3 regions of the Peribacillus sp. TH16 genome follow, and region 3 is predicted to be linked to each of the others. Evidence: riboswitches for the same ligand, from Rfam matches in the RefSeq annotation. Region 3 holds a riboswitch; each other region holds the start of a gene.

Region 1 (5,402 bases), 1.6 Mb from region 3:
TCGTATACATGTAAAAATTGAACTTCAATACAAATGGACGGATGTATATAAAAGAATTGTTCGTCTTCTTCTGAAGCATTTTGTTTTATCAGTTCGTGTAAGATACTTTTATCATGAGCGCTAAGCCCATTTTTGACACTACCAATTTTCGTGATTTCATTCCCTTTATATACTGCGAGGGAAACATATCCGTTTTCTTTATTCAAAGCTGTGATGAAGCAGGAAACAGCCCTCCAATTTTTCACTTTGATCCAGGAAGTGGAACGTTTTCCTTCTTGCCAAGTACTTTGAATTTCCTTGGCGACTATCCCTTCTCCATCTAAGAGGATGACTTTATTTATTGCCTTATCTAAATCGACATAACTCTCAATCAATTGAATTAAAGCCTTATCATTTGGATTAGGAGGCATAGGCAATTCAAGTATTTCTCCAAGGTTTTTAATCATTTTCCTTCGTTCTGACATTGAATTAGTGGTAAGGTCATTTCCGTTGATCCTAAGCAGGTCAAACACGATAAACCGGCATGGGGTAAAATTAGCTTTTTCAGAAATCAGGGATTGTTTCCGTAGGCGGCCACGCCATTGTACCTCAAAAAAGTCTGCTTTTGCTTCATTTGTGAGCCAGACTAATTCACCATCTAACTGCAGTGGTAGAAAACTTTTAAGATCTAGGTCATTAATAAATGTACTGATTTCTGGGAAAAGGGAAGATAATTCCTTCCCGTTTCGACTCGTAATTTTTACCGTATGGGCATCTATTGTTAAAATGGCACGAAAACCGTCATATTTGACTTCATAACGCCAATCCGTGGATTTCGGGGCTTCGGGGTAATATGTTGGCAGCATCGGTTTCATTTTATTTGTACCTCCGCAATAAGTGATTGACATTATTTTTGCCAAAATAATGAGGTGTTAGAGTTGGCAAATGTTTTTTCGAATTATTTTAGACAAGAGGGAATAATAAGCCTGTACTTCTATTTATAAAAAGTTATGAGGTGATGAATATGCATACCATTTGGAAGGGAAGCATTTCTTTCGGTTTGGTGAACATTCCGATAAAACTTCATGCCGCAACGGAAGATAAGGACATATCCTTGCGAACGTTGCATAAGGAATGCCACTCACCAATTAAATACGAAAAAGTTTGTCCGGTCTGCCAGAAGGAAGTAGGCAAGGAAGACATTGTTCGTGCTTTTGAATATACAAAAGGAAAGTTTGTTGTATTAGAAGACAATGAGCTAGAAGAACTTAAAAAACAAAATGAAGAAAAATCAGTGGAAATCATGGATTTTGTTAAAATTGAAGAAATAGATCCGATATATTTTAACCGTAGTTATTTTATGTCTCCAAATGATGGTGGCATAAAAGCCTATTCCCTATTGCGGCAAGCACTCAAGGAATCGAATAAAGTTGGGTTAGCAAAAATCATCATCCGTTCAAAGGAACAAATGGCGGTTATAAGGGTTGTAGATAACACCTTGTTGATGGAAACGATTCATTATCCAGATGAAGTACGCTCCGCAGCAGATGTTCCGAATATCCCTGCAAATGATACAATTGTAAAAAAAGAAATTGATACGGCAATTTTATTAATAGATCAATTAACGACGACTTTCGATCCGACAAAATACAATGATGATTATCGAACGGCGTTACTTGAGCTGATTGAATCAAAGAAGACAGGACAGAAGACGATTACAGCCAAAACAAAAGTAACAGTGTCCAACAATGTTACCGATTTAATGGAAGCTTTACAAGCATCCATTGATCGAACGAAACCTGATAAACTGGAAGGGAAAAAAACGACGACCCGGAAAAAAGCGGCACCGAAAAAAAAGAAACAAGCGTAAAAAAAGAAGCTGAGTGGAAGACGAACCAATGTCTCTCAGCTTCTTTTTGTTTTTTCAGAAGGGGAACAAAGTGAATACAGTGGTTAAAGAGGTACACATAGCTGAAGAGTTTAAACGGAATACATATTAATAAAGTTTGTGTTTTGTATAGATAATTGGGTTGCCCGTGGAGATATTTGTAGGACTAATCTATGCGGTAGAGGAAGAATGTGAATTAAAACCCTTGGTTTTTTTAGTAAGAAAAACGAAATGGTTCTTTTTGACAGAGAAGAAGCTGAGAATTTAAAAAGAAAAGGTAGTGTTTTAGGCTGATGTGTTTTAATGGAGTGATTCTGAGCAGAGCAAAATATTATTCTGAAGATGATAGTGTCATTCAGTAAGGCGATATATGGCTGATCTTTATTGTAGGGATTGAGTAGTGGATTTGAAGAAGGCAAAAAAATTCGCTCCCTGAAGAGCGACAAAGAGGAAATTAATCGTGAAATCAACATATAGGCGACCAATTTTGTTTTTCGACTATATATTGTGTTCATATTCTACCATATTTAATTCTGAAATAGCAACCAAATTACCGAAACTATAGTACGATTTTTCTGAAAATCAGTAATTTTCCACCATTTCTCCCGGAAGTAGACGTTTTTATCTTCTCTGAAATAGTAAAGTAATTAAAATAGATGCAGAATAAAATGAATTTTTAGTATAATGTATTTATATAAGGATGATATAAAGTAAATAGGATTGGAAGATGTTAATTGGAAAATGGAAAAATCGTGTCCCTTCAAGCCGGAAAGCCTAAACAGGAAATGTTTTCGAATGTTAAGATTTTATCAGCTATGGATAAAAAAACTTTGGATAATGTGACCGTAACAAAATCAGGAATAGTTGGAGACGGAGTAGGGAATCTAAAGTTCCATGGAGGCCCTGACCGTGCATTGTGCATTTATCCTTTTGAGCATTACTCATTTTGGAATGAAAAATTCTCTAAACAGCTTGATATCCCTGCTTTTGGTGAGAATTTAACAGTAGCTGGGATGATGGAAACTCAAACGTATATCGGTGATATCTATCAAATAGGTGGGACAATTGTTCAGATCACCCAAGTACGAATTCCTTGCTCGACTATTTCTCATTTTAACCAAGAACCTAAGTTTTTGACATCAGTGATGAAAACAAGTTTTACTGGTTATTTTGCAAAGGTCATTCAAGAAGGAGTTATTAAAAAACAAGATGAAATTGTTTTATTAGATCGACTTCAAGAAAACATCTCTGTATATTATGCAACTGAAGTGATCCTGCATAATCGAGACGGACAGGATGGAGCTCATGCTCTACTTTCTGTAGATTCGTTAGCGGAGGACTGGAAACAAAGGATATTAAAGAGAGTTTAAACTTTGAAGGATGTATGATCTTAGTAGAAAAGAAAAAAATGACTATCAAACTATTGAAATTGACAGATTATTAATGTAAATTAAATATAAACAAATTTTGAAATGTTAAGAAAACTTTATAATGGATCTTATCGAGAGAGGTGGAGGGACTGGCCCGAGGAAACCTCAGCAACCAGCTTAGGCAAAGGTGCTAAATCCAGCAAGCAGAGCTTGATAGATGAGGAGAATGTTTCAAAAAACCTTCTTCTTTGAGAAGGTTTTTTTTCTTTTCTCTCATACTCATAGAAAACGACAAAAACAGAATTGTTTTTGAGAGAGGGTGTACATATGGATTTTCGTAAAGAATTGAAAGAAAGAATGCTGGTTGGAGAAGGAGCAATGGGAACATTATTATACTCATATGGAATCGATCAATGTTATGAGGAATTAAACTGCACTAATCCTGATCAAATTGAATCCATTCATCGTGCCTATTTAGAAGCAGGTGCTGATATTCTACAATCGAATACTTACGGAGCCAACTTTAATAAATTGAAAAGGCATGGTCTTGAAGATGAAGTAAGCCGAATTAACCGACAGGGAGTTATCCTTGCTAAAAAAGCTGCAAAAGGCAATGCATTTGTATTTGGTACTATAGGGGCTCAGCGAAGTATCCGTAAATCGGATTTAAGCATGGAAGAAATTAAGCGAGGTTTTCGTGAGCAGCTATATAGTCTGCTTATAGAAAATCCTGATGGGATTCTCCTTGAAACATTTTATGATCTGGAAGAACTTGAAACCGTGTTGCAAATTGCTAAAAAAGAAACGGAATTGCCAATTATTGCAAATGTATCGATGCATGAATTAGGTAATCTTCAAAATGGGATCCATTTAAATGAAGCATTTCAAAAACTCGAGCAATTGGGTGCTGATGTTGTTGGTGTGAATTGCCGTCTAGGTCCACATCATATGATTCGCGCCTTGGAAGAAGTGACTTTGCCAAAGCATGCGGCTATCGCTATCTATCCAAATGCTAGCCTACCGGATTACGTGGATGGAAGACTAGTTTATAAAGCAGTGCCTGAATATTTTGGCTCAAGTGCCCTTGAGCTTCGTGAGCAGGGTGCCACGATAATCGGTGGGTGTTGTGGAACAACACCACTTCATATTCAATCTGTGAAAAATGCGATTGGGAGTTTAGTTCCAGTAGAAGAAAAAATGACGAAAGCACGTGAAATCGAAATAATTGAAGTGAATCATAGAGAACTGGAACTACCCCTGCATGAGCAGGCCAAAACTGAAAGAACGATTCTTGTTGAACTTGATCCGCCGAAAAAATTAGGAATTGAAGGTTTTATGGCTGGTGCGGAGGCATTGAAAAATGCGGGTGTTGATTCGATTACATTAGCTGATAATTCACTTGCTTCGCCGAGGATATCTAATGAGGCGCTGGCCAATTTGTTGAAAAACCAATTAGATGTAAATCCAATGGTGCATATTACGTGCCGTGATAGGAACTTAATTGGCCTTCAATCACATTTAATGGGGCTTCAAACGGTGGGGTTGAACGAGATTCTGATTATCACTGGTGATCCTTCAAAAATAGGGGACTTCCCAGGTGCAACTTCAGTCTATGATTTATCGTCATTTGACTTAATTAGTATGGTAAAACAATTTAATGAAGGTCTTTCCTATTCCGGTCAAAGTCTTGGTCAACGGGCAAATTTTAAAATTGCGGCTGCCTTTAACCCAAATGTGAAATATTTGAATAAGGCCGTTCAGCGGATGGAAAAGAAGATTGCTTGCGGTGCTCAGTCCTTTTTGACCCAACCAATTTATTCAGTTGATCAGATTGAAGAGGTTTATGAAGCGACAAAACATATAGATACTCCGATTTTCGTCGGAATTATGCCGTTAACGAGCACACGAAATGCGGAATTTATCCATAACGAAATACCGGGTATTAAATTACCTGATAATGTAAGGCGGGCTATGGCTTTAGCTGGGGATGACCCGATAAAGTCAAGAATGGAAGGTGTGAATATCGCCAGAGAACTGGTGGACGCCGCAAGAGAAAAATTCAAGGGGATTTATTTAATTACACCATTCCTTCGCTATGAAATGACTGCGGAACTTACAAAATATATTAGAGAAGTCGATAGTAAACATACATCAGAGGTGGCAGT
Region 2 (5,402 bases), on a different contig from region 3:
ACAATAACCATACTGAATGAGATGTTGAAAAATTGCCATCCAAGTAATGAAGAAAAAGTAATTAAAGAAATAAGGGATGCAAAAATGAACATTGGTTCAACTATATTTAATTGGGTAGAAGAAATTATCCTTGATAGTAAAAATATAACGTTGATTTTGGAGTAATCCTTAATCAAGTAAAGGGTAGCGTTAGTTGAATTAATAAGGGAACTTAATATGTATCAAGAGTTCCCTTTCTTAATGTATACATATCAACATTTAGATTTAACATCGCCTATACAAAAAAAGCTTATAGACTTGTCCCTAAAAAAAGGGACTTTGTCTACAAGCTGAAATGCCTTAATTTATCTTTAACTTTCGATTGCTCTTACTCTCATCCACATTATCGGATGGATCACCCCAACATTCCACATTCTTCAAACCTTTAATATTGTTTACATGGAAAACTGGGTTTTTTCCACTCTTCTTTTGTTTTTGATAATCGGCTAGTGCAGCAAATGCAATTTTTCCAAGTAAGGCTATGGCGATTAAGTTGATAATGGCCATTAACCCCATCAGCAAGTCAGCTAGACCCCATACAAACTTGAGTGAAGCAAGCGAACCGAAAATCACCATCCCTACGACTGCGATACGATATAAGTTTAGCCAAACTTTATTTTCATTAATAAAGCCAATGTTCGACTCTCCATAATAGTAGTTACCAACTATGGAACTAAAGGCGAATAACAGTACGATAATGGCAAGGAAAATGCCAGCCCAAGATCCTAATGCCGTACCAAGTGCATTTTGGGTAAGGACTATACCATCTGTTTCCTTCGATGTATACAGGCCTGAGAACAAAATGATGAAGGCGGTCGAACTACAAATGACAAGCGTATCCACAAATACACCAAGAGACTGAATGAGCCCTTGTTTTACGGGATGACTGACATCTGCTGTCGCACCTGCATTAGGGGCACTACCCATCCCGGCTTCATTAGAAAATAGACCTCTCTTGATTCCTTGCATCATGGCAGCGCCTAGTGCTCCGCCAGCAACTTCCCTTAATCCATCAAAAGCACTTTCAAAGATTAAAACAAAAACACCAGGTAACTCGGTAATATTCATGATAATGATAATCAATGCTACTATCACATATGCTCCTGCCATAATCGGTACGATGACTTCAGATACTTTTGCAATCATTTTAATGCCTCCAAAAATGATGACAGCCGTAACAAGAGCAAGGATGATTGCCGTAACCCACTTATCGATCCCAAACGATTCATTGAACGCACTTGTGATCGTGTTGGCTTGTACAGAGTTGAAAGCAAGCCCAAATGTAAGCGAAATCAATACAGCGAACGTGATACCCATCCAACGGGCATTCAATGCTTTTTCCATATAATAAGCAGGGCCACCTCGGAATGTATCGCCATCCTTGACCTTATAAATTTGTGCAAGTGTACTTTCAATGAAGGCAGAGGCAGACCCGATAAGTGCTATTAACCACATCCAGAAAACGGCTCCTGGACCACCCATTGTGATGGCTATGGCAACACCTGCAAGGTTACCTGTTCCAACCCGTGAAGCAGTACTGATGCAAAAAGCCTGAAACGATGTCACACCTTTTTTATCCGCTGTGGCACCTTCTCCCAAAAGCCTGAACATTTCCCCTACCATTCTGAATTGGACAAACTTCGTACGAACGGAAAAATAAAGACCCAATCCAATCAGCATAATAATCAGTATTTTTGACCACAGTAAATCATTTGTTCCACTAATAAAACTTCCTAACATCTCCATTAAAAACAAACCACCTCTAATTATTAACTTATATATGATAGCAATTGACAACCATTGTTTATTTCCCCATTCTCTCGGTAAGATAAACGATAGAAGTCCATAGTAAAAAAGGGAGATTCAAGAATGAATCCCCAATACAATAATCTATTATATCCTACCATTCAATTTATTTCATTCATAAATTTGAGGAATGAATCGGGAAACTCCCATCGAGAATAAGAATGATATAATATTCTGTATCATTTCTAAATATAAATAATTATTCTCCCACGCTTTCTGATATTTTCAATTGAACCCTTATAAGATCAAAATTGTAAAGTGTTCCATGAATAAAAGCTAAATATATATTTATTAAAATGGACGCATATAAAAAAACACCCTAGATCTAAAGATTCAGGGTGTTTTTCTGTTTAATTCACTTTTTCAAGAAGTATATTTCTTCTCTTCGCTCCCTGAAAATCGCGGAAAACCAATCAAAATGGCTATGACTCCACAAATCCCAATTAATACTGGGTAAAAAGAATAGGGTAAAATACTTACAGGTGAAATTTGTGCTACCCCCGCCGCAACAAGCAGTTGTGCCCCGTATGGAATTAACCCTTGAATACAACAAGCAAAAACGTCAAGCAAACTCGCCGATTTACGGGGATCGATGCCATACTTTTCCGCAATATTTTTGGCTAGCGGACCGGCAATGATAATAGAAATCGTGTTATTTGCCGTAGATAGATTTGTCAAACCGACTAGACCGGCAATGCTGAATTCAGCACCTTTTCTTGATTTGCTATTACGGGTCACGACGTGGAGAAGATAATCGATGCCGCCGTTATGTTTGATGACTGACACCATACCAGCAATTAAAATGGCAAGAAAAGAGATCTCATACATTCCCGCCATTCCATCCCCCATTTTTTGAATGACGCCCATCAGTTGATAACTACCATCCGCTAACCCGATAATTCCGGCAAACACAATACCGATGGAGAGGACAAGGAACACATTGACTCCAGCTAATGCAGTGATCAAAACGCAAATATAAGGTAGAATCTTCACCCAATTATAGGAATGTTGAGAGATAGCTGCTTGTTCACCCATTGTTAAAAAGCCAAGGATGACACATGTGATGATGGCCGCAGGTAAAACAATGAAAAAATTCACTTTAAACTTATCCTTCATTTTCGTTCCCTGCGTTCGAACAGCTGCAATTGTCGTATCTGAAATGAAAGATAGGTTGTCACCAAACATCGCACCACCGATAACGGCGGCCATTGAAAGGGCAAGCGAAATATCGGTTTGTTCACTAATTCCTACACCTATAGGTGCTAGCGCTACGATTGTTCCCATGCTTGTCCCCATAGATAGAGAAATAAAACAAGCGATAATGAAAATACCTACCATTAATAGATTTTGCGGAAAAACCGATAACGCAAGATTCACCGTTGATTCTACCGCACCCATTCCATTCGCCACTTCTGAAAAAGCACCGGCCAAAAGGAAAATGATAACCATTAACATAATATTGGAGTCCCCGGCACCTTTACAAAAGATTTCAACTTTTTGATTGAAAGACTCTTTTCGATTCATTGCCAATGCAGCCGCTGATGCAATCGCAATCGCCACAATCACCGGAAATGAATAAAAATCTCTTGTAATAACCCCGGAACCTATAAATAAAATTAAAAAAACGACAAATGGGACTAAAGCCCAAGGATTCCCTTTATTGTTTGTACTCATGATGAACACCTCTTTTTATTTTTCCCATGACAAATATGTCATAGCCCTTATTCATTGAACTAATTCGGTAAAAAATTCTAGTAAGATCCAACATTTCTTTCATATTATTGTAAGCATGACTCCAAAAGCATAATAGCCAATACGAAGCTAAAGCTAAACCATCGAACGTGAAAAAAGACCTCTTCTATTAAACAATAAGAAGAGGTCTTTTAATCTATAAAAAACACCCTCCTCATCTTTCAGACGTATTCGCCTGCTGGATTTGGCACAGCACTCCTATTAAGTCTGCTGCCGAGACATCTTCGGGCCAGTCCCTCCGTCTCTCTTGATAAGAAGATCCAAATTACGTAATGATATTATCAAATGTTCCGATGTCTACGAGTAAAGAATCAGGCAGGTTAACAAGTGCACTGCATTGTTCGATTGCTAAGTTGTCTTTTTGCAGTCCTAGCTTTTCATCCATTCACTCTAGGAAAGTAACATCGATACCCGCATCGAAAAGCAAATATAAGAGTACAGTATTTTATGTATTTCCGCAAGGTGTAGCCTAAAGTATTTTATAAAGAGGTTTTTTTCAAATGAGTAAAGAGGAACTTATGAATGAAGATAAAGTACTTCACCTTTAATTGAAAAGAGAAAAACAAAAAGAGGTCCTAGGACCTCTCAGCAAATTTGGTGTATTAACTTAGGTGAATTATTTTTAGGTGAGTTCACATCATTCGATACCTCAAAAGCTTCCATCTGTTCAGTATCAAATGATTTTAAGTATTGCTGTAGATATGCAGTATCATTAATTGAAGGATCCAGCCAAGTCTTTTCATCTTCAGGTTTAAGTAAAACTGGCATGCGATCATGAATACTAGTCATTAGCTCATTCGGAGTAGTTGTAATAACTGAGCAGGAATATATCGTGATACCTTCAGGTGATTTCCATGATTCCCAGAGACCAGCCATTCCAAATGGGGCATTACTCTTAAGTTTTATTCGCATGGGTATTTTACGTTCTGGTGTCTTCTTCCACTCATAAAAAGAGTCGGCAAGTATCAAACACCGTTTCTTCTTATACGAATTCTTAAAACTTGTTTTCTCAGCAATGGTCTCCGCTCGGGCATTAATCATCTTGTAGCCCATTTTCTCATCTTTTGCCCAGTAAGGTATGAGTCCCCAACGAAGATATCCAAGTCGATTCATAGATCCGTCATTAATAACGGATAAGACAGAGTGAGAAGGTGCTATGTTGTAGCTGAATTGGTACTCGGCATTAAATGGCGCTTGAATATCAAACCTGTCAATTATTTCTTCAATGTCTGTGAAAAGGGTGAAACGCCCGCACATAATATCGCCTACTGTTTTAAGATTTATTATGATTGTAACAAATGGAGAGTTCAGTAACAAATTAGCGTTCTAAAATCCTAATGTCAGTAAAAGGTTGATTAAATAATTCGCTAGTAATCAATAGTGTGCCAAGGACTTCTCTTTCATCTTCAGCTTTAATAATTTCTGACAGAATTACTGTGCTGCCATTCTTAACTGTAACATTATATTCATTCAAAGTTTCACCCCCTGATATGACTTGATAATTGTTATTATAAACCAAAAACACACTTATAAAAACTAAAGAGCACCGTCATCAATTAACTAAACGCAAGGAGAAAAGCATTGAAAACATACGTTCAATTATGCAATTTTTTTAATCTAGTGATCAAGTGAAGAGTTAATTTCATCTCGTAGGATCACTAGTTATTTACACGAAATTCCCAAGCAGGTTTTCATAGGTAATTCGTTTTTTGACTACTTCATATAGGCTACACTGAAGCCCATAATTTCATTGATTATTACTGAAAAGAATGATTTTTTATTTCAACACAAGTATGGATTACCAT
Region 3 (5,402 bases):
TGAGCAGCAAGAGCTGTTGCTGTTTGTTTATATGCAGCAGGATCTGCCCAAGTCTTGATTGGTTGAAGCACTTCGTCAGGAACACCAGGAACATGAAGTGGAATATCCAAACCGAAGATATCGTCTTTGATAGTCTCGATGTTTGCTAATTCGCCTTCAAGTGCTGCTTGTACCATTGCACGAGTGTAAGCAAGTTTCATACGGCTACCAGTTCCGTATGCACCGCCAGTCCATCCAGTGTTGACAAGGTATACTTTTGCGCTATGCTCGTCAATTTTATCTCCAAGCATTTCAGCATAGCGTGTAGCAGGAAGAGGTAAGAATGGTGAACCGAAGCATGTTGAGAATGTAGCTTCTGGTGAAGTTACTCCTCTTTCAGTACCAGCCAATTTACTTGTGTACCCACTTAGGAAATGGAACATTGCTTGTTCTTTAGAAAGTTTGCTGATTGGAGGCAGTACGCCTGAAGCATCAGCAGTTAAGAAAATGATTGTATTTGGGTGTCCTGCGATACTTGGGTTCACGATGTTATCAATCGCTTGCATTTGGTATGCAGCACGAGTGTTTTCTGTTAATGAACTATCATCGTAGTTTGCTTCACGTGTTTCCGGGTCAACAACTACGTTTTCCAATACGGCACCGAAACGGATGGCATCGAAAATTTGCGGTTCTTTTTCACGTGAAAGGTTAATTGTTTTTGCATAGCAGCCGCCTTCGATGTTGAATACACCGTTAGAAGACCAGCCGTGCTCGTCATCACCAATCAGTTTGCGATTAGTGTCTGCAGATAAAGTTGTTTTACCAGTACCAGACAGTCCGAAGAATAAAGCGACATCTCCTTCACGTCCTACGTTAGCAGAGCAATGCATTGGAAGGATTCCAGCCTCTGGAAGTAGGTAGTTCATGATTGAGAAGATCGATTTTTTCATTTCACCTGCATATTCCGTTCCACCGATTAAGATAGTACGGCGTTCAAATGAAACGATGATGAATGTTTCGGATTGAGTTCCGTCTACTTCTGGATCTGCTTTGAAATTAGGTGCAGAAAGAATCGTGAATTCTGATTCGTGACCTCTTAGTTCTTCTTCATTTGGACGGATGAACAAAGTGTGAGCGAAAAGATTATGCCATGCATATTCATTTACAACTTGGATAGGAAGACGTGATGTTTCGTCCGCGCCAGCGAAACCTTTGAAAACAAAAATCTCTTCTTTTGCTTTTAGGTAGTCAACTACTTTATTATATAGTTTATTGAATACTTCTTCAGAGATTGGTTGGTTTACGGAACCCCAATCTACTTTGTCTTTCACAGAAGCTTCGTCTACGATATATTTATCTTTAGGTGAACGGCCAGTATATTTGCCTGTTTCAGCTTTTACTGCGCCAGTTGATGTCAGAACGCCTTCGTTTCTGCTTAATACTTTTTCAACCAATTGGGGAACTGAAAGTTGAGTTTGCACATTATTTCCTGCCAATAATTGGTGTAACTCATTAGAAACATCTACAGAATTCATATATGAGGTACCTTCCTTTGTTTTAAGTTTTTATATTACAATTAGTATAACACATTCACTTAAATAGTCTATACTATTTATTTTTTTTGTGATATTTTTTATATGGTTTCCTTAATCATTTTTTAAAATGCGTTATGAACCGAGTTCGGGTTCCTGCATATACTTGAATGGAGGAATCTGAACTGGGTGGTGTAATTAGGAAGAAAGCCCATTATCAAGATTAGAATCTTGATCGAATGGGTCTCGTTTCAGGAATATAAAAAAGGTTTTATTCTTTTAATTAATAGGAAGAAATTAAGAAAAGAACAACTTGCTATTACATCAAAAGGCAAAATCCTAAAAAGTTATTATGCGGTTCGAAGTCAGATTTTTCAAGTTCTTTTATCTATGGTAATTTTCTACATTTTCGTTTGTTTTCTACATCGAAAATCCAATAATGACAGAGGATTAGCACATTTTTTATCGTGAAAGCTGTGATGGGGAAAAATGTTCTTTTTCGAAAAGCATTGACAGATTCCGACCAAATACGATAATATCTTAAATTGTACGGATTCTCTTATCCCGAGTTGGTGGAGGGACAGGCCCTTTGAAACCCAGCAACCTGCCATATTGAACTTGACTCCAAGATCAATCGCCGAAAATAAAGCGATAGTTCTTCAAGGAATAGTGGTGATGGTGCTAACCTGAGCAAGGTAAAAAACCCTTGAACGATAAGAGTGAAAGGATAGATGACAGAATTTTAAACCTTTCCTCATTTGCCAGGGAAGGTTTTTGTGTTTTTTAGTAATTCTGTGTCTATAGTTGAAGCTAATAAGGGAAAACGAGTTCCGTAAAAAAATCAGGCTTTTGCCTACAACATACTAACTTCCAAGGAGGAAATATGATGTCAAAGAAACGTCTATTTACTTCTGAATCTGTTACAGAGGGCCATCCGGACAAGATTTGTGATCAGATTTCAGATTCCATTTTAGATGCTATCCTTGCTAAGGATGCAAATGCACGTGTTGCGTGTGAAACAAGTGTAACAACAGGTCTTGTACTTGTTGCTGGTGAAATTACAACGTCCGCTTATGTGGATATTCCACGTATCGTTCGTGATACGATTGCAGGAATTGGTTACACACGTGCGAAATACGGTTTCGATGCTGAAACTTGTGCCGTATTGAGTTCTATTGATGAGCAATCTGCTGATATCGCAGCTGGCGTAGACAAAGCGTTGGAAGCTCGTGAAGGAAATATGTCAGATGAAGAAATCGATGCAATCGGTGCAGGGGACCAAGGGCTTATGTTCGGTTTTGCTTGCAATGAAACAGAAGAGCTTATGCCACTTCCGATTTCATTAGCTCATAAACTTTCATTCCGTTTGTCTCAAGTTCGTAAAGATGAAACGCTTGCTTACTTACGTCCTGATGGTAAAACACAGGTAACGGTGGAGTATGATGAAAATAATCAACCTGTAAGAGTTGACACAATTGTTATTTCAACACAACATGATCCAGAGGTAACTCTTGAGCAAATTCAAGCTGACTTAAAAGAACATGTGATTAAAGCAGTTGTACCAGCTGAATTAATCGATGCTGGGACTAAGTACTTCATTAACCCAACTGGCCGTTTTGTAATTGGCGGACCTCAAGGGGATGCTGGTCTTACTGGACGTAAAATCATCGTTGATACGTACGGCGGATACGCTCGTCACGGTGGCGGTGCATTCTCCGGTAAAGATGCTACAAAAGTTGACCGTTCTGCGGCATACGCTGCTCGTTACGTTGCGAAAAACATCGTAGCTGCTGGCCTTGCTGACAAAGCGGAAGTACAATTGGCATACGCAATTGGTGTGGCAGAGCCTGTATCAATCTCGATTGATACATTCGGAACAGGAACAGTAAGCGAAGAAGTACTAGTTGATCTAGTACGCGCTAACTTCGACCTGCGTCCAGCTGGTATCATCAAAATGCTTGATCTTCGTCGCCCAATCTACAAACAAACAGCTGCTTACGGACACTTTGGCCGTACAGATGTTGATCTTCCTTGGGAACGCACAGATAAAGCTGAAATTTTAAAAGCACAAGCGTAATCAAATAAAAGTAAAAGGTGCCTCGCAACTAGCGAGGCACCTTTTTCAATTGTGAAATGGATTAAATTTGTCGACTAAGGGAATAATTCAAGAAATCCTATTTAAACCAGCCATTTAGTTTTTTTACTCGTGAATTATGTAGTTTTTTACTCGTGAATTTTAGTTTTACTCGTGAGTTTTAGTTTTTACTCGTGAGTTTTGGGTTTTACTCGTGAATTATGTAGTTTTACTCGTGAATTTTAGTGTTTTACTCGTGAGTTATGCAAGTTTACTCGTGAGTTTACATGAATTATTTAATGCGTTCTGCATGTTTATAGTATTGTCCTTTTTCAGCATATTCTCGGACGATACGTTCCATATCCTTGCGATCTTCATCGTTAATTTCGCGTACGACTTTAGCTGGACGGCCGAATGCCAATGTGTTTGGTGGTATGACTTTGCCTTGGGGAACAAGACTTCCAGCACCGATAAAAGCTCCTTCCCCGATCTCTGCTGCATCAAGTACAATCGTCCCCATGCCGATTAGAGCTCCTTTACGAACTTTGCAGCTATGTAAAATAACCTGATGGCCGATGGTTACTTCGTCCTCAATAATTAATGGATTATTTGGACTTTGGTGAAGAACGCTGTTATCTTGTACACTTACTTTATTACCGATTATAGTAGGGGCTACGTCGCCACGTATAACGGTATTAAACCAGATTGACGTTTCGTCGCCGATTTTCACATCACCTGTCACGACTGCATTTTCAGCAATATAAGCGCTTTCAGAGATTTCAGGTTCTTTACCTTTAAATGGATAAATAATCATTTTTAATCATTTCCTTTCCGAAGTAGATGTTTTTATGTATTATTTTAATATACCGTATGTAAATAGACTTGGCTATTTATAATAAAAATGTAGAACTTATTAGAGTTCCTTTTTGTCGAAAATCATGAATATGGTTATAATTTATATATATTATTTTTCAGCTATCATTGATCGTATACAACAAGAGAAAAGTGAAAGGGGGATTTCGAATGTGGAAATGGGAGACAGAAGGAGACGCAAAAGGCGTCATTGTCATCATTCATGGGGCAATGGAGCATCACGGCCGATATAAGTGGGTAACACAAATGTGGCTTTCAGCCGGATATCATGTTGTCATGGGCGACCTTCCTGGGCAGGGGATGACAACTCGTGCCTACCGGGGACATATCGATTCCTTTGACGAATATTTAGACGAAGTAAAAAGCTGGATAGAAGATGCCTACGAATATTCGCTGCCAGTCTTTTTGCTTGGACACAGCATGGGTGGTTTGATTTCGATACGCTTACTTCAGGAAGAAGAGTGGGATATTGCAGGGGTGATTTTATCTTCACCATGTCTGGGCCTCGTGACGAAGCCCCGCAAGTTCTTAACAGCCATTTCGCATGGTTTGAACCTCGTGATGCCTAAGTTCAGAGTCGATTCCGGCTTAACTCCTGAAATGGCTACGAGAAGTTCTGAAGTCCGTGAATCAGATAAAAATGATACATTATACATTACAAAGGTTTCGATTCGCTGGTATCGTGAGCTTGCACAGGCTATGAAGGATGCATTTGAAGAGATTCCTGAATTTCAGGATGTGCCTCTTTTGTTGATGCAAGGCGGAGATGACCGAATCGTGAATAAAAAGGCGGTTCGTGAGTGGTTTAATTATAACTTGGCTAGTGAAAAACAATACAAAGAATGGCCAAAACTGTATCACGAAATCTTCAACGAACCAGAGCGGGATGACGTATTCCAATACGCATTGAGTTTTGTTGAAAATCGTTTAAAAATATTAGGGTA

Evidence for each region. A riboswitch is a leader RNA that binds a small molecule or an ion and turns the genes downstream of it on or off. The one in region 3 is predicted to bind S-adenosylmethionine.
Region 1: linked by a shared signal. The riboswitch ahead of JFV29_RS16850 (bifunctional homocysteine S-methyltransferase/methylenetetrahydrofolate reductase) and the one ahead of metK (methionine adenosyltransferase) in region 3 are both predicted to bind S-adenosylmethionine.
Region 2: linked by a shared signal. The riboswitch ahead of JFV29_RS01445 (Na+/H+ antiporter NhaC family protein) and the one ahead of metK (methionine adenosyltransferase) in region 3 are both predicted to bind S-adenosylmethionine.

The regions. Positions count from the first base shown of each region.
Region 1 covers NZ_JAEKEM010000009.1:606,222-611,623, reverse strand. Annotated here, with positions in the region: gene JFV29_RS16865 (DNA ligase D) at 1-854, opposite strand, end outside; gene ku (non-homologous end joining protein Ku) at 1,004-1,849, shown strand; gene JFV29_RS16855 (MOSC domain-containing protein) at 2,602-3,237, shown strand; SAM riboswitch class I at 3,363-3,461, shown strand; gene JFV29_RS16850 (bifunctional homocysteine S-methyltransferase/methylenetetrahydrofolate reductase) at 3,565-5,402, shown strand, end outside.
Region 2 covers NZ_JAEKEM010000002.1:291,612-297,013, forward strand. Annotated here, with positions in the region: gene JFV29_RS01435 (hypothetical protein) at 1-165, shown strand, start outside; gene JFV29_RS01440 (alanine/glycine:cation symporter family protein) at 340-1,785, opposite strand; gene JFV29_RS01445 (Na+/H+ antiporter NhaC family protein) at 2,209-3,519, opposite strand; SAM riboswitch class I at 3,749-3,854, opposite strand; gene JFV29_RS01450 (SOS response-associated peptidase) at 4,183-4,854, opposite strand; gene JFV29_RS01455 (hypothetical protein) at 4,916-5,071, opposite strand.
Region 3 covers NZ_JAEKEM010000009.1:2,210,379-2,215,780, reverse strand. Annotated here, with positions in the region: gene pckA (phosphoenolpyruvate carboxykinase (ATP)) at 1-1,514, opposite strand, end outside; SAM riboswitch class I at 2,068-2,231, shown strand; gene metK (methionine adenosyltransferase) at 2,395-3,588, shown strand; gene JFV29_RS24625 (gamma carbonic anhydrase) at 3,878-4,396, opposite strand; gene JFV29_RS24620 (alpha/beta hydrolase) at 4,609-5,402, shown strand, end outside.